DNA from 4 places in the Citrobacter meridianamericanus genome. Region 4 is predicted to be linked to each of the others. Evidence: predicted binding sites of a transcription regulator. Region 4 holds the regulator's gene; each other region holds the start of a gene.

Region 1 (6,137 bases), 640 kb from region 4:
TCGAGTTTCTCGCTGATCACTTCGTCCAGGGCTTCCAGCAGGCGTTGGCGTGGTGCTAAACGGTCAACGGTGATGTCTTTCATGCCGTCCGGGATCCAGATGTTCATCACCGACGGCGTACCCAACTGCTCGCCAAAATACGCCGAGACGCGGCGGCTGGCTTTGCAGTGGTCAATCCAGAACTGGCGAATGGTTTCATCGGCGTGAGCCAGCGTGAAGCCGTCTGCACTCAGCGGGTGCGAGAAGCAGGACGGGTTGAAATCAAGCCCTAACTGGTTCGTTTTCGCCCACTCAACCCAGTTTTTAAAGTGTTCAGGTTTGATTTTGTCGCGGGCGACTGGCGTTTCAGACTCCAGATAGATCGCATGCAAATTCAGACGTTTTGGACCCGGGATCAGGCTCAGCGCCTGCTCCAGATCGGCCCGCAGTTCGGTGGCGTTGCGTGCTTTGCCCGGATAGTTGCCGGTAGCCTGAATACCACCAGTGAGCGAACCTTCCGGATTTTCGAAACCGGCGACATCATCGCCCTGCCAGCAGTGCATGGAGACCGGCAGACGATCGAGTTGGCGCAAGGCCGCCTCGACATCAATGCCTACCGCGGCGAAACGCAGTTTTGCCAGTTCCCAGGCTTGTTCAAGTTGAGTGGTCATGCGCAAAGCTCCTTTGTCTGTCGTAGTGATTGAAACTGCGCCTGGTAGCGGGCAATTTCACTTTCAGGATTGGGAATGAAGGTGGTCAGGTCGTAGTTGGCGCTCACCACCTGACGGAAATCATCGACGTTGTTAAGCTCGTCCAGCGTCATCAACTGGATGCCAATATTGCCGAGCGTGGAGGCCTCAATTGGCCCGGACATCACGCGTATACCGCAGGCATCCGCGCACAGCTGGTTCAGCAAGGCGTTCTGACAGCCGCCACCCACGATGTGCAGTTGGCTAAATGCTGCGCCACGCAGCGTTGCAAGTTCTTGCAGGATGTCGGCGTACAGCAATGCCAGGCTGTCGAAGATACAGCGTGCCAGTTCGGCATTTTGTTGGGGAACGGGCTGACCTGATTCACGACAGGCCGCCTGAATTTCCGCGCTCATATCGTCGGGATTGATAAAGCGATCGTCGTTTGGGTTTATCAGGAACTGACAGGCCGGCAGCGCTTGCGTTTGGGCGATAAGTGCTGGCAGGTCTGTAATCTGACGCTCTTTTAAAACGCGCTGGAGCAACCACAGTCCCATGATATTTTTCAGTACGCGGTAGCGCCCTTCCGCGCCCCCTTCGTTGGTAATGTTCGCCGCCAACGCCGCATCGTTGGTATACGGTGTTCTGCTCTCGAAGCCCATCAGCGACCAGGTACCGGATGAGAGATACGCACTATTTTCATCGGCCAGCGGCGATGCGATGACCGCGCTGGCAGTGTCGTGACTGGCGACGGCTACGACCGGAATTTGGTTTTTCTGCGGGCAAATCCAGTGGCCAATTATGTTCCCCGGGTGTGTTGGACGCCCAAACCAGGCTTTGTCTGCCCCGGTCCATGCCAGCAGCGTGTCATCCCAGTCGTCGGTGTTGATATTGACTAACTGGGTGGTGGTGGCGTTGGTGTATTCCCAGTTCATTTTGCCGGTCAGGCGGAAGCTGAAGTAGTCGGGGATTAGCAGAGCATGTGCTATCTGCGGGAGCAGTTCCGGCTGCTGTTCGACCAGCGCACGCAGTTGATACAAGGTGTTAAAGGGCAGAAACTGAATGCCGCTGCGACGGTAGATTTCGCCTTTTCCGGGCTGCGCCATCGCCTGTGACATAATGCCGGTCGTGCGACTGTCGCGATAGGAAACTGGCAGGCCGATGCGCTGACCGTTTTTATCAATCAGAACGTAATCCACGCCCCATGTATCGATGCCGATACTGTCAATGAGAATGCCTTCATCGCAGACTTTCTTCAGCCCCAGACGAATGTCGTTTTCCAGGCTGTCGATATCCCAGGTGTCAAAACCCTCTGTTTTTTGCAGGCAGTTAACGAAGCGATGGATTTCACGCAGCGTCAGAGTGCGGTGGTCACTGTCGTAACGCGCCAGCATTACGCGTCCACTGGATGCGCCCAGATCGACAGCGACACAATGGCGAAAAGTCATAGCGAGATCCTTCTGAGTTTTATTGCACTCAGTCTAAGAACCCCTGAAAAGGCGTACCTTCTTGTTAGTGACAGCCACAATAATCGGCTGGCAGCGTGGCAAAGGTGAACGTGATGCTGTTCACAGTTTCCGCTAATAGTGTGTATTTGGGTGGATGTGACGCCTTCCGCATTTCCCGATCTTTCCCGCCATTTCTTGAAGAATTAACCCTGTTTACGCACTTTGGCGTCAAAAATTTAAGGTGAGGGTAGTAACCCTTAATTACTATTCAGCCATATTCGTTAATCAGGGGGAGCTGTCATGACCGTACTGCATTGCGTGGATTTTTTTCCGACAGGTAAAGCGACAGTGGCTATTGAACCACGGCTTCCCCAACCCGCGTTTCCCGAGCATCATCATGATTTTCATGAAATTGTGGTGGTCGAACATGGTACGGGGATCCATGTGTTTAACGGACAGCCTTACACCATTAGCGGCGGAACGGTGTGTTTCGTTCGCGATCATGACAGGCATTTATACGAACATACTGACAATCTGTGTCTGACCAATGTTCTGTATCGTTCCCCGGAGGCGTTTCAATTTCTGGCTGGGCTGAATCAGCTTTTGCCTCAGGAACAAAATGGGCAGTATCCCTCCCATTGGCGCGTAAATCAGAATGTATTGCAGCAGGTTCGTCATCTGGTGGGGCAGATGGAAGCGCTTGGCGAGGGAATGGATACGCCGACGGCGGCAAATCGCGAGATTCTGTTTATGCAGTTGCTGGTACTGCTGCGTAAAACCAGTCTGATGGAAACGGCGACTGATAACGATGCACGGCTTAACCTTCTGATGGCATGGCTGGAAGATAACTTTGCCGACGAGGTGTGTTGGGAAGCGCTGGCGGAGAAGTTTTCGCTCTCTTTACGCACTTTACACCGTCAGCTTAAACAACAAACAGGGTTGACGCCGCAACGCTACCTTAACCGTTTGCGGCTGATTAAAGCCAGGCATCTGCTACGTCACAGTGATGACAGCGTGACAGATATCGCTTATCTCTGCGGTTTCGGCGACAGTAACCACTTTTCGACGCTGTTTCGCCGTGAGTTCGAGTGGTCGCCGCGCGATATTCGTCAAGGGCGTGATCTTATCGCGGGCGACAGCCTCCAGTAACGCGAAAGCTATCAACGTTTTTTACCGTCAGTTTGCTGATAATCATAGCCTTTCATGCCAGATGGCGGGTGCGTTCAGGTTGAGGTTATGTGATGGCGAATCAGCTAATCCTTTTGAAATCAGACTTTTTTGCGCATGAGCAGCAGGCTGTCGCCGTGGCCGATCGTTATCCGCAGGATGCCTTCGCTGAGCATACTCACGAGTTTTGCGAGCTGGTGCTGGTTTGGCGCGGCAATGGTCTGCATGTCCTTAACGATCGCCCGTATCGGATAACCCGTGGCGATCTTTTTTACATTCGTGCCGAGGATAAACACTCATACACTTCCGTTAACGACCTTGTGTTGCAAAATATCATCTACTGCCCGGAGCGGCTGACACTAAATGTTGACTGGCAAGCTGCGATCCCCGGATTTAACGGTACGCCGAGGCAGCCGCACTGGCGGCTAGGCAGCGTTGGTATGACACAGGCCCGGCATGTGATCAGCCAGCTTGAGCATGAAAGTAATCAGCGTGATGCGCAGGCTTTTACCATGGCGGAGTTGCTGTTCGGACAACTGGTCACGCACCTTAAACGCCATCGTTATGCCACGGATACGCTCCCGGCGACCTCGAGTGAAACGCTGCTGGATAAACTGATAACCGCGTTAGCCGGCAGCCATGAACATGCCTTTGAACTGGGTAAATTTTGCGAGCGCGAGCAGTGCAGCGAGCGGGTTTTACGCCAGCAGTTTCGTAGCCAGACTGGGATGACCATCAATCAGTATCTGCGCCAGGTACGGGTCTGCCATGCTCAGTATCTGCTCAAACATAGCCGGTTGATGATTAGCGAGATTTCCATGCGCTGCGGTTTTGAGGACAGTAACTACTTTTCGGTGGTATTCACGCGGGAAACCGGGATGACGCCGAGTCAGTGGCGTCATCTCAGCACCCAACATGATTAGCTGGCCATTCCCAGTCCAACAATATTTGCCGCGATAATAATCACCACGCAGCCAAGGCTTAGTACGCTGACTGGGCGTCTCCCGGCATTGCTCCACTCTTTCATGATCAGGCCCACGATACCACCGCACAGGACGTAGAAGCTCATGTGCAGCATCCAGCTCATATAGTCATACTGTGCCGGAATTTTGGCGTGGCCCCAGGCGTAAAAGAAGAACTGGAGGTACCACATCAGACCAGCAAGCGCCGAGAACAGGATATTGCTGATAATCAGCGGTTTTGCTAACGAGAAGTCGGCCTTTACTGACAGGTTTTTCATTTTTGCCAGGCGAATGAAGCAGTATCCCAGATTGATCACTGCACCACCGCCCATGATGACCACATAGCTTGGCAGGGCGACATACAGCGGATCGATACCGAGCGCAGCAGCGGCTTCGTGCATTGGTTTAGCCGCATCCATGGCAAAGGACATCCCGGCGGAGAAAAAGCCGCACATCACCGCCAGTATTAGACCTTTTTTCAGATTGAACTCTTCGGCTTTGATGCCCATCTTGCGCTCTTTTAACTGTCCGGCACGGGTTACAATTGCCACGCCGATCAGGGCGACCAGCACGCCGAGCAATGTCATACGTCCTCCAGGCGTGCCGATGAGTACGCCAAATTTACCGGCTATGATTGGCGTCATTAAGGTGCCAACAATGAGCGTAATGCCGATGGCGATCCCTATCCCCATCGACATACCGAGATAGCGCATAGTCAGGCCATAGTTGATATTACCAATCCCCCACATGGCACCGAACAAAAACACCGGCAGCAGTGTGGATGCGCTGAATGAACTGTAATAGGCCCAGAAGTCCGGCAGCAGGATCGCGCTGACGAGCCAGGGAAGGATCAGCCATGATACAAAACCGCCTATGGACCACATGGTTTCCCAGGACCAGTGTTGTACCTTTTTAAAGGGGGCGTAGAAACAAGCGGCACTAGCGGCACCAATAAGATGCCATATTATCCCCATCGTAATTGCATTACCCATTCTGTTTCCTTTTGAATTATCGATTTGACAGGATGAAAATCACCGTTTTGATGTTCAAAAGTTTAAAGAGTGAGCAATAAACTAACCTTCAGCATGCTGCCGCGTGATAAGTAATGCTGGCAAAATTCACGGGATGAAAGGGATATTGATCACAAATGCAGTTCCGCCCCTCTTTTTTGAGAAGGGCGGAAATATTGAGGGTTAGCAGATTCTTACTGCCTGAATACCCATTAGCCAGGCGAGTTTTTCCAGTGCCTCGCCATGGTGTCCCAGGCCAATGCTGCAATGATGAGCTGGACCGCCCATGCACCATTGCGTGGTGAACTCGCGAGCCGATAACTGGAAGCGATAGCGGCTGTTGGTGTTGCCAATATCCAGAACTTCACCTGCCACTGCTTCACCTTCGGCATACTGTAAACGTACCCCGTTTTCGACATCTTCAATTACCGAAAGAAAGGTTACCGGGCCAGGTTTCACGGTCATCTGGATAGACACGCCTTTACCGGGTTTACCATGATAAACTGGCAGCGGAACCAGACTCACCGGACCATCCGCCATCAACGGGTGTGCCGGACCATCATGTCCCCACAAAACAACATCATCTTTAAATTCAATACCGTAAGGTTCTGAGAATGAACCGCCAGCACTCAGAAGTTGCTGAATTTTCATCGCCAGCACATTTTTGATTTCATATTCTCCCGCTACAGGAATACCACGATGAGTGAGTAGCGTGTTGCCGAGAATTATTGAGGTGATGATGTTCTCGTAAGCATTGCCGTTACGACCTTCGTAGTAATAGGCTAATGCACCGAGTTTATTCTGAGCGATCAGTTTATCCATGGCGCAGGCAGTGGTGAGTGCGCGATCAAGCTCTGCAGGTTCGCATGTCGCATCCAACTG
Region 2 (6,137 bases), 2.4 Mb from region 4:
GCTGGCTGAATATAATCAGCGTTATCCCAAAATTCAGTTTGCGCTGGCGACCGGTCCTTCAGGCACAATGCTGGATGGTGTGCTCGACGGGACGCTGAACGCTGCCTTTGTTGACGGACCGATTACCCACCCAGGCCTTGAAGGAATGCCGGTCTACCGTGAAGAGATGATGATTGTCACTCCGTACGGTCATCCTCCCATCCAGCGGGCCAGCGACGTTAACGGGTGCAGTATTTACGCCTTTCGGGCCAACTGTTCCTACCGCCGCCATTTTGAAAGCTGGTTTCATGCCGATCGCGCCATGCCCGGCACTATTCATGAAATGGAGTCGTATCACGGGATGCTGGCCTGTGTGATTGCCGGCGCGGGGATCGCGCTGATCCCACGCTCGATGCTGGAGAGTATGCCAGGACATCATCAGGTCAACGCCTGGGCGCTAAGCGAAAACTGGCGCTGGCTGAATACGTGGCTGGTATGGCGCAGAGGCGCAATGACGAGGCAACTGGAAGCGTTTATTGAGGTATTGAACCCCCAGTTGTCGCAGACCAGGGATTAACTGGCAATAGTCAGTTGGCAGGGTAGCTGTTCCAGTTGCTCGCGCACGTCTTCATTGAGATGCGCATCGGTCACGATATCCGTCAACGCATCCAGATGTGTAACGTTAAACAGTGACCATGCGCCGTATTTCGAACTGTCCGCCAGCAGTACCCGACGTTTGGCATTAGCAATCAGGTCGCTTTTCAATCCGGCCTTCTCTTCAGTCGGCGCGGTGATCCCTCGCGTTATGTCCCAACCGTTGCAGCTCAAAAACGCGATATCTGGCCAGACGTTCTGCAGCAGTTTACGTCCATGTTCACCGATGCAGGACTGGCTGGAATCATCGATACGTCCGCCAATAATGGTCACTTCAATTTGTTTAAACTCAGAGAAGAAAAGCGCAATGTGCAGATCGCTGGTGATAACCCGCAGCGGCAGATGGGTGAGCTGACGAGCCAGCTCAATCATTGTCGTCCCCGCGTCGAGAACAATAGCATCACCGGCTTTCACCAGGTTTGCCGCCGCACAGGCGATAGCCTGCTTTTCCAGCAGACTACGCTGCATTTTCTCATGCGTGGTAGGTTGTGAAGGAATAAACCGGTTAAGCGTGACGCCTCCGTGGGTACGGCTGATGACACCTTCCTGGTCAAGCTTGATCAGATCGCGACGAATGGTCGCCGGAGAGGCCTGAGTCACAGCGACGAGCTGTTCAACTGTCGCCAGATTATGCCCTTTCAGATAATCCATAATCTGTTCTAACCGATTATATCCCTTCATTTTATTCCCGCGTAATTTGCATTGCTAACTGGATAGACACCGCCATGCTCTCAGACTTGGCTTTTCCTGTCCAGGCAATATCAAACGCCGTACCGTGGTCCGCAGAGGTGCGAATAAACGGCAATCCGGCGGTGATATTCACCCCATCATAAAATCCCAACAATTTTAGCGGAATATGGCCCTGATCGTGATACATCGCCACCACCATGTCGTACATACCTTCGTGGCACTGCATAAATACCGTATCCGGTGGACAGGGTCCCGTAACATTTACCCCTTCCGCTTGCATTGCACGCACCGCAGGACCGACAATCGTTATCTCTTCCTCGCCAAACAGGCCATTTTCGCCGGCATGGGGGTTGACGCCAGCAACCGCAATACGTGGATTATCGAACCCTACCCGACGCAGGAAATCATTCGCCACCTGAATGACCGTTTTTACACGTTGCTCGCTGAGCGTATCAAGAAATTTGCGCAACGCGATGTGGGTGGTAACGTGAATGACTTTAAGCTGATCGGTATAAAGTACCATCGCGTAGTCTTTGCTGTTGGTCAGTTGTGCCAGCAGTTCGGTATGTCCGGGATAATGATGTCCCGCCAGATGCAACGCTTCTTTATTCAGCGGCGCGGTAGCAATAGCCTTAACTTCACCACTTAGCGCCAGTGCTGTAGCGCGTTTTATGCAGCGATAGGCCAAATCTCCCGCCTGCGCTTGCACCACTCCTGGCTGAAGAGCGGTAGGATCGGCAAGCGGTTCATCAATCACGTTGATAACACCTGGGGCGAATTGCGCCAGGTCTACGCTGTCGATAACCCGAAGTTCCGCTGGCGGTGTGACATTTAATGACTGGATACGACGCAGCGTTTGGGCACATCCCACAACCACAACCGGCGCGCCAGAGAGTTCTCCCTCCACCAGCGATTTAATAATAATCTCAGGTCCAATACCGGCAGGATCGCCCATTGTTACTGCAATAATGTTATTCACTCATGTTCTCCTCGATAAAATTTAAAACCTGACGCAACGTCGTTTCGTCACCGAATCCCCCTGCCTTTGTCATAACCGGGCGTTGCCAGTCGCCACCGACAAAATGACCGTACGGCACGCACTGGGCCACACGGTCGGTAATTCGAAATCCTGTTGCCTTAAGGGCGTCTGCAACCGCCATCGCCACATCGCCACCAGAGAGATACAGCGCGCCTGGCGATACCTCTTGCAAAACCTGGCGGATAAGCTGTCCAAGAAACAGGCAGATTTTTTCACCGAGCTGAACGCGATTCATCTCCATGCGCACGCACAACTGCGGAATATGATGGCGTGCTTCACTGTCGGGACTTGTGTGAACGATGCAGTGTTTACCAGAGGCGAGGATTCCAACAATGCGCTGCACGTACGCTGTTGAACCACCGCTGAAAATATTCTCGATATCGATGAATACCATCCCCACTTGCGGGTTCTGGTACACAGCGGCAACCTGTTGTTGAGCGATTTCACTCATTGATCCCACAACAGCCAGCAAGCGCTGGGAAGAAGGTGCCTGCACATGGCGCGCCAGTGCATCACAGATTCCGGCTGACCCCACCAACAACGGCAGCTCATCCTGCATCAGCGCTTGAGTAACAATCACATCCAGGTCAGCGTCAGTCCGCGCATCCACAACCCAAATCTGCGGCGTCTCAACAACAGGCCCATGCAGGTGCTGCGTGTAGTCATTTAGAGACATCGACCGACACGCAATGGTGGTTTGCGCCTGTATCACTTCACAGATATCAGCACTCATCACCGGTGTTTTAGGATCGCTGGCAAATTCGGTATGCGTTACCGGAACGCCGTGAATCAGGCATTGCCCTTGCTCGGTGGTACGGCCTGCGGCAGGATAAGCAGCCGCTAAAATGGCACGTTTTTTGCCCGTTACTCGCATCAACGCGTCCAGTTCCGCCCCCGGATTACCCCGTAATGTTGAATCGATTTTCTTCAGCCACTGCGTCTGAGGTTCTGCCTGACAGGCAAGAGCCAAATCGCTTACCCTCGCCGCGGCTTGTTGAGCATCCAGTGCCCGGCTATCGCTGTTTATGACCAGTGCATCCGTATCAACGGAATAAGGCACGGTGAACGCAACGTTCACCGTCATTCCCGTCATCGCCAGACTCACTCCCGCATCATTTCCCCCCGTAAAGTCATCAGCAATGACAAGGATCTGGGGTCTTACAACATGTCTACTCATCCATGCTCCGGGTTGTTGAATTTTGATAATGATTATATTCAATCACATTTGATTAAATGTGAGCAAGCTCAAGTTATTCAGTTCCGAGATAAATTATAAATTTAGCCCATGATGAAATCGCTTTTGAAACGAAATGAGCGAATTCAATCACTCACCTACAGGAGAATGTTGTGGCAACAATCAATAGCACCGTGATTAGCGGTTCAAATGCCATCCCCGCGCTGGAACCAATACTGACAGGCAAGCACCAGCTATTGCTGGTGACCGATAGCAATATCGTCAGGCTGGATGCAGTGGCGCAGATCCGCACCTTGCTCAGTAACGATGGCCGCCAGGTCACACTTATTGATAGCGTGCCTGCCGAGCCGGGTCATCATGACGTTGCGGCACTGTTAGAAAGCGTTAAAGGTCTTAACGTAGAGATGGTGATAGGTATTGGTGGTGGCAGCGTACTGGATGTAGCGAAGTTGCTCTCAGTCTTATGTCATCCTGAATCCTCTTCTCTTGACGCCATGCTGGCAGGCGAGAAACCGCTGCACCGCGTAGCTTCAGTGCTGATTCCAGCCACTGCAGGGACGGGTTCTGAAGCAACTCCTAATGCGATTCTGGCGATCCCGGAACAAAACACCAAGGTCGGCATCATTTCTCCGGTGCTATTACCCGATTACGTTGCCCTGTTGCCGGAACTGACGACCAGCATGCCAGCGCATATTGCGTCATCAACCGGAATAGATGCGTTATGTCATCTGATTGAGTGCTTTACAGCCACCATCGCCAATCCGATCAGTGACAATGCGGCGCTCATCGGGTTACAGAAGTTGCTAAAGAACATCGAAACCTCGGTTAATGAACCGAACAATTTGCAGGCTAAACTTGAAATGCTGTGGGCGTCATATTATGGCGGAGTCGCGATTAATCATGCCGGAACACATCTTGTCCATGCACTCTCTTACCCACTCGGAGGTCGCTATCACCTGCCTCATGGTATAGCCAATGCCATTCTGTTAGCCCCTTGCATGAAAGCTATCCGTCCTCATGTGGTCGACAAGTTCGCTCAGGTCTGGGATCTGTTGCCTGATGCCGATCGGACCCTGAGTACCGAAGAAAAATCATTCGCGCTGGTGGAATACTTCTCCGCACTTGTGAAACGACTCAACCTGCCCGATAACCTGGCAACGCTCGGGGTACCACCCACAGATATTTCCACTCTCGCCGATGCCGCGCTCAACGTAAAACGTCTTATTAACAACACCCCCTGTCAGGTAAGCCATGACGATGTTATGGCTATTTATCAAACACTTTTTCCAGAACTGATTACCAAAGGAGTGAATCATGAGTAAGAAAATTTGTGGTGTACTGACGGCAATCGTCACCCCCTTTGACAACGAAGGGGCGCTAAACCTCCACGAGCTCAAAAATCAGGTTAATCGCCAGCTAAACGCCGGCAACGGCATTTTCTGCGGCGGTACGAACGGTGAGTTTTTTGTGCTTAACGAGGAAGAAAAAATAGCAGTGACCCGCACCTGCGTTGAGGAAGTCGCTGGACGGGCAAATGTAGTGGCGCATATCGGTGAAATCTCAACCCGTGAAACCATTCGTCTGGGCAAGCAAATTGAAAAAATGGGCGTCGATGCCGTATCGGTGATTACGCCGTATTTTGTTCCGCTCAAACAGCAGGAACTGATTGCTCATTATACCGCGATTGCCGACGCGCTATCGGTGCCGGTATTTCTCTATAACATTCCGGCACGTACGGGTAACACCATTGAACCAGAAACCGCAAGCGTTCTGGCGGCGCATCCCAACATCATTGGTATCAAAGACAGCGCCGGGAGCTATGAAAGCCTCGAAGGTTTCCTCAACGCCGTCAAAGATATCGAAGGTTTTGATGTGCTAAATGGGCCGGACTCGCTGATTCATCAAGGATTCGTTGACGGTTGTTCAGCCTGTATTTCCGGTTTGGCGAACGTAGCGCCAAAAGAAATTAACGCTATCTGGACACGATTCAAGGCCGGTGATGTTGTCGGATCGCGTGAAGCGCAGGAAAGCGTCACGGGTTTGCGAACCGAGCTCTATAACGTTGCGTTCTCGCCCGCCGCAGTCAAAAAAGCATTGCAAATCATGGGATATGAGGTAGGCGCAAGTCGTTACGCCGTCACGTTTAGTGAGCAACAGGAAAATACTATCCGCCAGATAGTGTCGCATCTCGCCCACTAAAGGATTTCTCAATCGTCACAAGAATACCCGGGAGCCTGGCGCCCCCTGGATTCGTACGCCCTGGAGGGCGGCTAAGATGAACTCATTTACCTCTTCAGACACTCTGATCATTGTAGGGATCGTGATTGCCTATATTATTTTTACAACCTGGCTCACTTTCCGCCTACGCAGTAAAAATGCTGGCGATTTTATGGAAGGCTCGCGTGCCATGCCTGCCTTCATCGTCGGTATTCTCCTTATGTCCGAATATATCGGCGCCAAATCTACCATTGGTACCGCTCAGGCAGCATTTGAAGGCGGAATAGCCGCATCCTGGTCTGTTCTCGGTGCCGCTATAGGTTTTCCTCTGTTCGGTCTGATACTGGTTAAACGTATCTACAA
Region 3 (6,137 bases), 1.1 Mb from region 4:
ATCATCTGGGTGCCGAGATGAATGGACGAAATAGAGCGCGGATTGACGCGCAGCGGCATCAGACCCCGACGCGTCATGGCATCGCAGTAGCCGCGATAGCGCTGTTCATCGCGGACGTCGTCTTTCGAACCAAGGTAGAGGATTTTGCGCCGCTGGCGTTTATCCAGCATGGTGCTGACCATATCAAACGCGGCCTGACGGTTATCGAAACCTACTTCCATGTCCAGACGATCGCCCTGAATGTCCATTAGCTCGACCACCGGAATGTTGGCAGAGCGCAGGAATTTAACCGTGCGCAGAGTGTGATATTTCTCGGACAGGATAATGCCGTCGATATTGTACGACAGCAGGTTGATCACCGACTCTTCCTCGGATTCCCGGTCATAATTGTAGTTGGCGATCAGCGTCTGATAGTTATGGTCTGAAGTGACTGACTCAATACCGGCCAGAATGTCAGCGAACAGCTGATTTTGAAACGAGGGGATCAGCACGCCGAGCGTATAGCTTTGCGCGTTCAGCAGCATCGCGGGCGCGCGGTTGGGGATGTAATTAATCTCCTCCATAATCTGCGCAATGCGTTCACCGGTTTCCTTTGCGACCTTTTTCGGCGAGCGAATGTAGCGGCTCACCGTCATTTTGGTCACGCCCGCCAGCGTGGCGATATCTTGCAAAGAAATTCTGTGGTTCCTCATTTTCTCTCCAGTGCCGGGGAGCGCTGACCTGTGCTCCCCGGTGATGACCGTCTTAATGCAGGATGGCGTTCAGCGCCAGAACACCCAGCAGACCCATAATGGAAATCAGCGTCTCCATTACCGTCCATGTGCGCAACGTTTCCCCCACGCTGAGATTAAAGTAGCCTTTAAACAGCCAGAATCCCGGATCGTTAACGTGGGAGGCAATCACACTGCCCGCGCCGGTAGCCAGCACCATCAGCGCCGGGTCGGCATGAGTGACGTTGATAATCGGCAGTACCACACCTGCGGTAGTGATAGCCGCCACGGTGGCTGAACCGAGCGCGATGCGCAGCAAAGCGGCAACCGTCCAGCACATCAGCAACGGAGAAAGCGACGTGCCGGTCATCAGGTGTGAGATATATTGTCCCACGCCGCTGTCGACCAGAACCTGCTTAAATGCACCGCCCCCGGCGATGATAAACACAATCATCGCGATCGCGCCGATAGAGTCACCAATGATATCCATAATTTGCTCGGTCGTACGTCCGTTACGTCGACCAAGGGTAAAAATGGCGAGCACGATAGCAATAAATAACGCGACCGCAGGGTTACCGATAAACTCAAAGAACACCCGCACGCTGTTGGTCTTTGGCAGTGTAATTTCGCACACCGCGGCGACCGCCATCAGTATGACCGGGATTACCGCCGCAAAGATACTGTTCCAGAACGACGGCATCTCTTCTTCGGTGAACAGATGCGGGTTGAACAACCCTTCCGGCGGTGCTTTCTCAAAGCGGGTCAGCAGCTTAGAAAACAGCGGCCCGGCGACAATCACCGTCGGGATAGTAATAATAAATCCGTACAGCAGAGTGGTACCGAGATTGGCCTCGAAAATGGTGGCAATCGCGGTGGGTCCCGGATGCGGCGGCAGAAAACAGTGGGTCACGGACAGCGCGGCGACCATCGGTACGCCGACATACAGCAGCGGCAGGCCGGACGAGGCCACCACCGTAAATACCAGCGGCAGCAGCAGAACAAAGCCGACTTCGAAGAACATCGCCAGACCGACGACCAGACCGGTGATCACCAACGCCCACTGCACGCGTTTCTTACCAAACGTGCCAATCAGCGTGGTGGCGATGCGCTGAGCCGCACCGGTATCGGAAATCAGCTTACCGAGCATTGCGCCGAAGCCGAGGATCATCGCCAGCCCGCCGAGCGTGCCGCCGATCCCATTTTGTATTGAGTGCAGAACGGCCTGGGCATCCATCCCTTCGGCAAAACCAACGACCGCCGCCACCAGGACCAGAGCAATAAAGCCGTTAACTTTAAAGCCAATCATCAGGACCAGGAGCAGCGCGACGCCTGCCGCAATTATTATTAATGGCATAATCGTTTCTCTTTAAATTATTTAGAGTGGTGTGCCAAAAATGCAGCGCCTGGGCGCTGCGTGATGTTGCGTTGTATCAGACGGCGACGAGCATGCCGCCATCGACAAACAACAGGTGCCCGTTAACAAAATCGGATGCTTTAGAAGAGAGGAATACCGCCGCGCCGATCAGCTCCTGCGGATCGCCCCAGCGTGCGGCTGGCGTACGTTTGCACAGCCAGGAAGTGAAGGCTTCATCCTCGACCAGCGCTTTGGTCATTTCGGTTTTAAAGTAGCCCGGGGCGATACCGTTGACCTGGATATTATGGCGCGCCAGCTCAACGCACATTCCGCGGGTGAGCATTTTTACCGCGCCTTTAGAGGCGGCGTACGGCGTGATGGTGTCGCGGCCCAGCTCGCTCTGCATGGAGCAGATGTTGATGACCTTCCCGGCCTGACGTTCCACCATGCGACGCGTTACCGCCTGCGAGACCAGGAATACCGCCGTCTGGTTAACGGCAATCACATCGTTCCAGTCCTGTTCCGGGAATTCGGTAAACGGATGGCGACGCTGGATACCGGCGTTATTCACCAGCACATCAATTTGGCCAATGTCTTTTTCGATATGCTCGATGGCGACATCAATGTCCTGTTTATGCGTAACATTGAACGGCGCGGCAACGGCGCGGATCCCTTCCTGCTGCAGTTTAGTGACGGCGGCTTCCGCGCGCTCCGGTGTAATATCATTGACGATAATCTGCGCGCCATATTTACCCAGACCGGTCGCCAGTAAATAACCAATGCCCTGAGCCGAACCGGTGATCAGAATGTTTTTGCCGTCCAGTGAAAAAAGATCGTTCATCATGCTATTCCTTATTTTATGTCTTCGAAAACAAGCTGGACTTTCGCTGCCTGGGTTTTGTCCCCGGCGAAGTTCAGCGCCTGTTCAAGCTCGGTAAACGGATATTCGGCGCTGAGTAACGGCAGTGGATCGATAACATTATTCGCCAGCCACGACACCGCGGTGTTGAACTCGGTGGTAAAGCGGAACGAACCTTTGAGCGCGATCTCTTTGCCGATCAACATCATCATCGGGAAGTCCGGCACCGCGCCGCCCATGCCGACCTGCACCATCACGCCTTTCGCGCGGGTCACTTCCAGACAGGTGGTGATTGAGGACGGATGGCCGGAGACCTCGAAGCTGACGTCGAAGTAGCCTTTCTCTTTTTTCCACTCGTCGAGCGAGTCCTGCTGCGGGTTAATCAGCGTGTCGGCTCCCATTTGTTGCGCCAGCGAGAGCGAACGTGAGCTGATATCCGCACAGACAATCTCTGCCGCGCCGAGCGTTTTCACCGCGCTGACAATCAGACAGCCGATAGGCCCAACGCCGGAGATAAACACGCGCTTGCCCTGCAGGTCGCCCGCTTCATGTGCGGCGTGGATCGCGACCGCCAACGGTTCGGCAAAGGCCATGACTTTTTCATCCGCCTCTTGAGGGTAGGGGACGCACTGCGCAGTATCGACGGTTTTATACTGAGTAAAGCCGCCGTCGACGTGGGGAAAATACATGGCGCTGCCAAAAAAGCGCATTTCCGTACACTGGTTTTCTTCATGCTGAAGACAGTATTTACAGTGGCCGCAGGGCTTCGACGGATTAATCGCCACTGACTGATCTTCAGGTAATTCTTTTGAATCGCTGTGCACTACTTTACCAATAACTTCATGGCCTAAAATCATCGGCGCTTTAACGGTAAAATTACCGACTTTTCCTTCCTGATAATAATGTAAATCGGAACCACAAATACCGCCTCGGGTAATTTTTACCAGCGTCCCTTTATTATTCCATTCTATATTTTGGTCGGTAATGGCAACAGTTTTCTTCCCCGCGACAACGCAGGATTGGGTTTTGACTTGCATAAATGCCTCACTGGTCAGGTAGTAACCTCGGCAGCATTTAAACGGTTTTAATTGTTATTATTTGTGATGCAGGTCACGCTGAGAAATTGTTACACTACAATGTTACGCATAACGTGATGCGCCCTGTAAATCTGTTCAGTCGCGGCGAAAAAAGGTGAATTCTGCAATGTGGAAGGCGTAGTATCGCGCCATGGAATATGAATCAGGAGTTTTTTCAATGGCCGGGGAAAGTTATATTTTGATGGGCGTTTCGGGTAGCGGTAAATCTTTAATTGGTAGCAAAATTGCCGCAGTGTTATCGGCTAAATTTATTGATGGTGACGATCTCCATCCGGCTAAAAATATTGATAAAATGTCTGAAGGTATTCCATTAACCGATGAAGACCGATTGCCGTGGCTAGCGCGATTAAATGACGCCTCATACAGTTTATATAAAAAGAACGAGACCGGGTTTATTGTCTGCTCGTCATTAAAAAAACAGTATCGCGATATATTGCGTCAGGGGAGCCCGAATGTGCATTTTTTGTGGCTGGACGGCGACTACGAGACTATTCTGGCGCGTATGCAGCGTCGGGCAGGGCATTTTATGCCGGTGGGATTACTCAAAAGTCAGTTCGACGCGCTGGAGTGCCCACAGGACGATGAGAAAGATATTGCCCGCATCGATGTAAACCATGACATCGAGCATGTGACGGAACAGTGCCGCCAGGCGGTGCTCGCGTTTCGTCACGGGCAATAAGCCCAGCTCCTTGCGGGACTGAGCCCTGCATCAGAAGTCGGCTTTCAGCACCACGCGATAGCGGGCCTTGCCATCACGCACGTGCTGGATAGCTGCGTTAATTTGCGACATCGGGTACAGCTCGGTGGTAGGCGACACCTTGCTGCGCCCGGCAAACTTCATCAGCTTGCGCAGCTCAAATGGCGTCCCGGTCGCCGAACCGGAGATGCTGCGATCCCCGGCAATTAAGGTAAATGCCGGCACCGGCAGCGGCTTCAGCACTGCGCCGACGGTATGGAAGTTACCGCCGTAGGCCAGCGCTTCAAAATAGGGCTGCCAGTCGAGATCGACGTTAACCGTGTTAATGATGAGATCGAACTGGCCCGCCAGCGCTTTTAGCGCATCCGGATCGCGGCTGTTGACCACTTTATCCGCCCCCATCGCCAGCACTTCCTGTTCTTTCGCCGGATTGGAGCTGAATGCGGTCACTTCACAACCCATCGCGTGTAACAGCTTAATGGCGATATGTCCCAGGCCGCCGATGCCGATCACCCCAACGCGGCTGGTGGCAGTGATATGGTGCATCAGCAGCGGTTTGAACACCGTGATGCCGCCACACAGCAAGGGACCAGCTGCCGCCAGGTCGATGCTCTCCGGCAAGGGGATCACCCACTGCCAGTCGGCTCGCAGCTTCTCGGCAAAGCCGCCGCGATTGAGAATAGTGGGAACGGACCCTTCCAGGCAGTTGATCTGATTGCCGCTGATACAGGCGTCACAATGTCCGCAACTGCGCGCCGTCCAGCCAATCCCAACGCGCTGACCAACCTTCAGACCCTTATCCTGCGCCGCACTGCCGAGCGCTGCCACGCGACCAATCACCTCATGCCCGGCAACCAGCGGATACTGAGAGAATCCCCATTCGTTGTCGATCATCGACAAATCGGAATGGCAGATACCGCAGTAATCGACCTGGACTTCGACATCTTCCGGCTTGAGCTCGCCCGCATCATATTCATAGAGTTCGAGTTCGCTGCCCGCCGCTTTTGCGGCGTAGCTTTTTATCATCGACATCGTGTTTCCCTCAGTGTGGTGTTGAACTGGAAGTGTAGAGCATGGGGAAACGGGACGCTTCGCAGAAGGGGGGATTAAGAAGAGGGCAAACTGTGATGAGGGTTGCAGGTGGGAAAGGTAATGCTGAAATTTTCAACACTTAGCAGGCCAGATACACGCTGGCGCTTGCATGGTGGCGCACGACAGGTATAATTCACAACGTTTTCCGCATCCCTTCCGTGCCGGAGTGGCGAAATCGGTAGACGCAGTTGATTCAAAATCAACCGTAGAAATACGTGCCGGTTCGAGTCCGGCCTTCGGCACCATCGGAACATCAATAGACGTCAACGGACGTCTTTTTTTGTGCCTGAAATCCAGTATCCGCAAGGCTTTCCTCGCTTTTTCACTC
Region 4 (6,137 bases):
GCCTGAACAGCCCCTACGCACATGGCCTGATTGAAGCAGCACAAAAGCGCGGCTGGCTGGGTGTGGTGATGCATTTTCGCGGCTGCAGCGGCGAACCAAATCGTCTGAACCGCATTTATCACTCCGGTGAAACAGAAGACGGCACCTGGTTTTTACACTGGCTGGAGCGTGAGTTCGGTCGTGTGCCGACCGCAGCGGTAGGCTATTCGCTTGGTGGAAACATGCTGGCATGCCTGCTGGCAAAAGAAGGCACCGAGATTCCAATTGATGCTGCTGTTATCGTCTCTGCCCCTTTCGTGCTGGAAGCCTGTAGTTACCACATGGACAAGGGATTCTCCCGGGTCTATCAGCGCTACCTGCTTAATCTGTTGAAAGCCAATGCCTCGCGTAAGCTTGAGGCTTATCCTGGCTCACTGCCGGTGAGCCTGGCCCAGTTGAAATCTCTACGTCGCATTCGCGATTTTGACGATCTGATCACCGCCAAAATTCACGGTTTCGCCGATGCGATAGACTATTACCGTCAGTGTAGCGCCATGCCGTTGCTCAATCAGATCGCCAAACCCACGCTGATTATTCATGCCAAGGATGATCCGTTTATGGATCATCATGTGATCCCTGAGCCGGAAAACCTGCCCTCGCAGGTGGAGTATCAGCTTACTGAACACGGCGGCCATGTCGGATTCATTGGCGGTACGATACGCCATCCGGAGATGTGGCTGGAATCCAGAATCCCGGACTGGCTGACAACGTATCTGGAGACTTCATCATGATTATTCCCTGGCAAGACATCTCCCCGGACGCGCTGGACAATCTGCTTGAAAGCTTTGTCTTGCGCGAAGGCACCGATTATGGTGAACATGAACGCTCGCTCGAACAAAAAGTCGCCGACGTCAAACGCCAACTACAATCAGGTGAAGCCGTGCTGGTGTGGTCCGAATTGCATGAAACGGTCAACATTATGCCGAGGAAGCAGATTCGCGAGTAATCCGTAGCCGCCGGCGACTTTACTATAATTACAACCATTTCATGGAGTTGTTATGTCTGCCAAACATCCGGTGATTGCGGTAACAGGATCCAGCGGCGCGGGGACCACCACCACCAGCCTCGCGTTTCGTAAAATATTCGCGCAGTTAAATCTGCGCGCCGCCGAGGTGGAAGGCGACAGTTTTCATCGCTATACCCGCCCGGAAATGGACATGGCGATTCGCAAAGCGCGCGATGCCGGGCGGCATATCAGCTATTTCGGCCCCGAAGCTAACGACTTCGGTCTGCTGGAGCAAACCTTCATTGAATACGGTCAGACGGGCAAAGGTCAGTCGCGTAAATATCTGCACACCTACGATGAGGCCGTACCGTGGAATCAGGTTCCGGGGACATTTACGCCCTGGCAGCCGCTGCCTGAACCGACGGATGTCCTGTTCTATGAGGGACTTCACGGCGGCGTTGTCACCCCGCAGCAAAATGTGGCCCGGCATGTCGATCTGTTGGTTGGTGTGGTGCCGATCGTGAACCTGGAGTGGATCCAGAAGCTGACCCGCGATACCAGCGAGCGTGGACACTCGCGTGAAGCGGTGATGGACTCGGTGGTGCGTTCAATGGACGATTATATCAATTACATCACGCCGCAGTTTTCCCGTACGCACATTAACTTTCAGCGCGTACCCACCGTCGATACCTCTAACCCCTTTGCCGCCAAGAGTATTCCGTCACTCGATGAAAGCTTTGTCGTGATTCATTTTCGTAATCTGGAAGGGATCGATTTCCCATGGCTACTGGCCATGCTGCAGGGCTCATTCATTTCTCATATCAATACATTGGTTGTTCCGGGCGGGAAAATGGGTCTGGCGATGGAATTGATTATGCTGCCGCTAGTCCAGCGACTGATGGAAGGTAAAAAGATAGAGTAAGGTGTTTTTTTGCCGGATGGCGGCTAATGCTTTATCCGGCCTACGCGTTTAAATCCTGTAGGCCTGATAAGTGTAACGCCATCAGGCATAACATCACGAAGCGGCAACCACTTCATAGGAGTGGGTAATGTTCACCGCCTTTTCCAGCATCAGCGCCACGGAGCAATATTTTTCCGCCGAAAGATCGACCGCGCGAGCGACGGACGCATCTTTCAGATCGTTACCCGTTACAACGAAATGCAGGTTGATGTGGGTAAACAGGCGTGGCGCTTCATCACGACGCTCGGAGGTCAGCTTCACTTCGCAGTTGGTCACATCCTGACGACCCTTTTGCAGGATCGACACCACATCAATTGCGCTGCAACCGCCCGCAGCCATTAAGACCATTTCCATCGGGCTCGGCGCTTTATCACCGGAGTTACCGTCCATCAAAATCTGGTGGCCAGAGGCGGACTCACCGAGGAAGGTTAACCCTTCAACCCACTTAACACGTGCTTGCATATTTTATTACTCCGATGCATCAATTTTCCTGACAGATTACGCGCACACAACAAATCTCGCAACGGAAGGCGACCTGCGTCATGCTGAAGCGAGACACCAGGAGACACACGGCGAAAGCTATGCTAAAACAGTCAGGATGCTACAGTAATACATTGACGTACTGCATGTATGCAGAGGACATCACATTACAGGCCGTCGCACGTATTGACAGCCCCCTTCCCAGGTAGCGGGAAGCACATTTTTGCAAACCCAGAGGCAGGTAGTATTTTGGCTCTGGAGACAGCTTATAACAGAGGATAACCGCGCATGGTGCTTGGCAAACCGCAAACAGACCCGACTCTCGAATGGTTCTTGTCTCATTGCCATATTCATAAGTACCCATCGAAGAGCACGCTGATTCACCAGGGTGAAAAAGCGGAAACGTTGTACTACATCGTTAAAGGCTCAGTGGCAGTGCTGATCAAAGATGAAGAAGGGAAAGAAATGATCCTTTCTTATCTGAATCAGGGCGATTTTATTGGTGAATTAGGCCTCTTCGAAGAAGGTCAGGAACGCAGCGCCTGGGTCCGTGCTAAAACTGCATGTGAAGTCGCTGAAATTTCGTACAAAAAATTTCGCCAATTAATCCAGGTCAATCCAGATATTCTGATGCGCCTGTCCTCTCAGATGGCTCGCCGTCTGCAGGTCACGTCTGAAAAAGTTGGCAACCTTGCCTTCCTCGACGTTACCGGTCGTATCGCGCAGACTCTGCTGAATCTGGCGAAACAGCCTGACGCGATGACCCACCCGGACGGCATGCAGATTAAAATCACCCGCCAGGAAATCGGCCAGATCGTTGGCTGTTCCCGTGAGACCGTTGGTCGTATTCTGAAGATGCTGGAAGATCAGAATCTGATCTCCGCACACGGTAAGACCATCGTCGTCTACGGCACACGTTAACCCCATCGAAGTGGCGCGTTACCCCGTAATGCGCCACTTTTGTTTGCACCGATGTGGCGAAGACTGATATATCACCCTGAGATCAACTACGCACTACGACAGACGCTGGTGCTATGTTTACCTGTGGCCGTCGGTCTGATCATCGGGCAGCTTCATCTGGGGCTCCTCTTCTCCCTCGTCCCTGCCTGCTGCAATATTGCCGGTCTTGATACCCCGCATAAGCGCTTTTTCAAACGCTTAGTGATTGGTGCGTCTTTGTTTGCCGGATGCAGTCTGATCATGCAGATACTGCTGGCACAGACTATACCGCTGCCGCTGATCCTCACTGGCCTGACGCTGATTCTTGGTGTAACCGCTGAATTAGGCCCTCTGCATGCACGACTACTACCTGCCTCGCTTATCGCGGCAATTTTCACGCTCAGCCTGGCCGGGAACATGCCCGTCTGGGAGCCACTGCTGATCTACGCGTTGGGTACATTGTGGTACGGCCTGTTCAACTGGTTCTGGTTCTGGATGTGGCGTGAGCAGCCGCTGCGTGAGTCGCTCAGCTTGTTGTATCGTGAATTAGCCGATTACTGTGAGGCCAAATACAGCCTCCTGACTCAGCATGCCGATCCGGAAAAAGCGCTACCCCCCCTGCTTGTGCGCCAACAAAAAGCGGTAGATTTGATTACCCAGTGCTATCAGCAAATGCATATGCTGTCGGCACATCGCAACAACGATTATAAGCGCCTGCTACGTGCCTTTCAGGAGGCGCTCGATTTACAGGAACATATTTCCGTCAGCCTCCACCAGCCGGAAGAGGTGCAAAAGCTGGTAGAACGTAGCCACGCCGAACAGGTGATCCGCTGGAACGCGCGCACCGTCGCCGAACGCCTTCGCGTTCTGGCCGATGACATTTTGTATCACCGCTTGCCAACACGTTTTTCAATGGATAAACAAATTGGCACGCTGGAGAAAATTGCCAACCAACATCCGGACAATCCGGTAGGACAATTTTGTTACTGGCACTTCAGCCGTATTGCCCGAGTGCTACGCACCCAGCGCCCACTGTATGCCCGGGATTTAATGGCTGACAAGCAGCGTCGGTTGCCGCTTATCCCCGCACTGAAAAGCTATATGTCGTTGAAATCCCCAGCGCTGCGTAATGCCGGACGCATCAGCGTAATGTTGAGCATTGCCAGCCTGATGGGCAGCGCTTTACATCTGCCAAAACCCTACTGGATTTTGATGACAATCCTGTTCGTCACGCAAAATGGCTACGGGGCGACCCGGGTACGTATTTTACACCGTTCAGTAGGGACGCTCGTTGGCCTGGTGATCGCTGGCGTCACACTGCACTTTCATATTCAGGAGAGTTACACGCTGGCAGGCATGCTGCTGATAACCCTGGTGAGTTATCTGACCATCCGTAAAAACTACGGCTGGGCTACCGTCGGCTTTACGGTCACCGCGGTATACACCCTGCAGTTGCTGACACTGAACGGGGAACAGTTTATCGTGCCGCGGTTTATCGATACGGTCACTGGTTGCCTAATCGCCTTTGGCGGGATGCTCTGGCTATGGCCGCAGTGGCAGAGCGGCCTGCTGCGTAAAAACGCCCACGATGCGTTAGAAGCCGATCAGGAAGCCATCCGCCTGATCCTTAGCAACGATCCGCAGGCCACACCGCTGGCGTATCAACGCATGCGGGTCAACCAGGCGCATAACACGTTGTTCAACTCACTTAACCAGGCGATGCAGGAGCCAGGATTCAACTCGCACTATCTGGCGGACATGAAACTGTGGGTTACGCATAGCCAGTTCATCGTCGAACACATCAACGCGATGACCACGCTGGCAAGGGAACATACGATGCTGACGCCGGATTTGGCGCAGCGGTATCTGGAGTCCTGTGAAATTGCGATCCAGCGCTGTCAGCAACGGCTGGAATATGACGGCCCTGGAAGCTCCGGCGATGTAAATATTCTCGAGGCGCCAGAGATGCTGTCCCACGGGCCTTTAAGTACCCTTGAGCAGCATCTACAGCGGATATTAGGGCATCTGAACACCATGCATACCATTTCGTCGGTAGCATGGCGTCAGCGACCGCATCACGGGATCTGGCTGAGCCGCCGGTTGCGAGATATGAAGGGTTAAGCTCTACTGCCAGATGCGCTACGATTATCCGGCCTAAGATCGTCAAGCCACCACTTTCGCAACGGCCTGCGCGAAGCGCTGCATCCCTTCATCAATATCGGCCTGCTCCACCACCAGCGACGGCGCGAAACGCATCACGTCCGGTCCGGCGTTCAGTACCATCACGCCTTCATTCGCCGCGGCGTACAAGAAATCACGCGCCCGGCCTTTAAACTGCGGCTTCAGTTCGGCGCCGATCAGCAATCCCATCCCGCGAATGTCGCTAAAAATGTCGAACTGTTGGTCAATCTTCTGCAAATGTTGAACAAATGCCTGGCGTTTGGCCTGAATACCTTCCAGCACTTCCGGCGTGTTGATGATATCAAACGCAGCTCCCGCAACCGCACAGGCCAGCGGATTACCGCCGTAAGTGGAACCATGCGAGCCCACGTGGAACGCCGAGGCAATCTCCTGGGTAGTCAGTACCGCACTCACCGGGAAGCCGCCGCCGAGCGCCTTGGCACTGGTCAGGATATCCGGCGTCACGCCGTAGTGCATATAGGCAAACAGTGACCCGGTACGCCCCATCCCGCTCTGTACTTCATCAAATACCAACAGCGCCTGATGCTGATCACAGAGTTCACGCAAGCCTTGCAGGAATGCCGGCGTTGC

The links. The regulator CRP, encoded in region 4, controls carbon source genes, mostly activating them, when cyclic AMP is high. The targets are predictions, from matches to a motif close to ATGTGANNNNNNTCACAT.
Region 1: rhaS (HTH-type transcriptional activator RhaS) is a predicted target of CRP. The motif match lies at 2,271-2,288, and genes of this name have one in related genera.
Region 2: NMD08_RS13970 (iron-containing alcohol dehydrogenase) is a predicted target of CRP. The motif match lies at 3,596-3,613, and genes of this name have one in related genera.
Region 3: idnD (L-idonate 5-dehydrogenase) is a predicted target of CRP. The motif match lies at 4,022-4,039, and genes of this name have one in related genera.

Annotation. Positions count from the first base shown of each region.
Region 1 covers NZ_CP101036.1:5,104,297-5,110,433, reverse strand. Annotated here, with positions in the region: gene rhaA (L-rhamnose isomerase) at 1-650, opposite strand, end outside; gene rhaB (rhamnulokinase) at 647-2,116, opposite strand; gene rhaS (HTH-type transcriptional activator RhaS) at 2,417-3,265, shown strand; gene rhaR (HTH-type transcriptional activator RhaR) at 3,358-4,206, shown strand; gene rhaT (L-rhamnose/proton symporter RhaT) at 4,203-5,237, opposite strand; gene NMD08_RS24760 (arabinose isomerase) at 5,439-6,137, opposite strand, start outside.
Region 2 covers NZ_CP101036.1:2,849,300-2,855,436, forward strand. Annotated here, with positions in the region: gene NMD08_RS13950 (LysR family transcriptional regulator) at 1-556, shown strand, start outside; gene NMD08_RS13955 (DeoR/GlpR family DNA-binding transcription regulator) at 553-1,314, opposite strand; gene NMD08_RS13960 (D-threonate 4-phosphate dehydrogenase) at 1,316-2,302, opposite strand; gene NMD08_RS13965 (four-carbon acid sugar kinase family protein) at 2,295-3,539, opposite strand; gene NMD08_RS13970 (iron-containing alcohol dehydrogenase) at 3,710-4,879, shown strand; gene NMD08_RS13975 (dihydrodipicolinate synthase family protein) at 4,872-5,756, shown strand; gene NMD08_RS13980 (sodium:solute symporter family protein) at 5,833-6,137, shown strand, end outside.
Region 3 covers NZ_CP101036.1:4,642,674-4,648,810, reverse strand. Annotated here, with positions in the region: gene NMD08_RS22615 (LacI family DNA-binding transcriptional regulator) at 1-692, opposite strand, end outside; gene idnT (gnt-II system L-idonate transporter) at 745-2,064, opposite strand; gene idnO (gluconate 5-dehydrogenase) at 2,141-2,905, opposite strand; gene idnD (L-idonate 5-dehydrogenase) at 2,917-3,960, opposite strand; gene idnK (gluconokinase) at 4,178-4,699, shown strand; gene NMD08_RS22590 (NAD(P)-dependent alcohol dehydrogenase) at 4,730-5,749, opposite strand; tRNA gene NMD08_RS22585 (tRNA-Leu) at 5,970-6,054, shown strand.
Region 4 covers NZ_CP101036.1:419,917-426,053, reverse strand. Annotated here, with positions in the region: partial or broken gene NMD08_RS01950 (hydrolase) at 1-770, shown strand, start outside; gene NMD08_RS01945 (YheU family protein) at 767-985, shown strand; gene NMD08_RS01940 (phosphoribulokinase) at 1,038-1,907, shown strand; gene NMD08_RS01935 (OsmC family protein) at 2,001-2,408, opposite strand; gene crp (cAMP-activated global transcriptional regulator CRP) at 2,715-3,347, shown strand; gene NMD08_RS01925 (YccS/YhfK family putative transporter) at 3,399-5,486, shown strand; gene NMD08_RS01920 (aspartate aminotransferase family protein) at 5,529-6,137, opposite strand, start outside.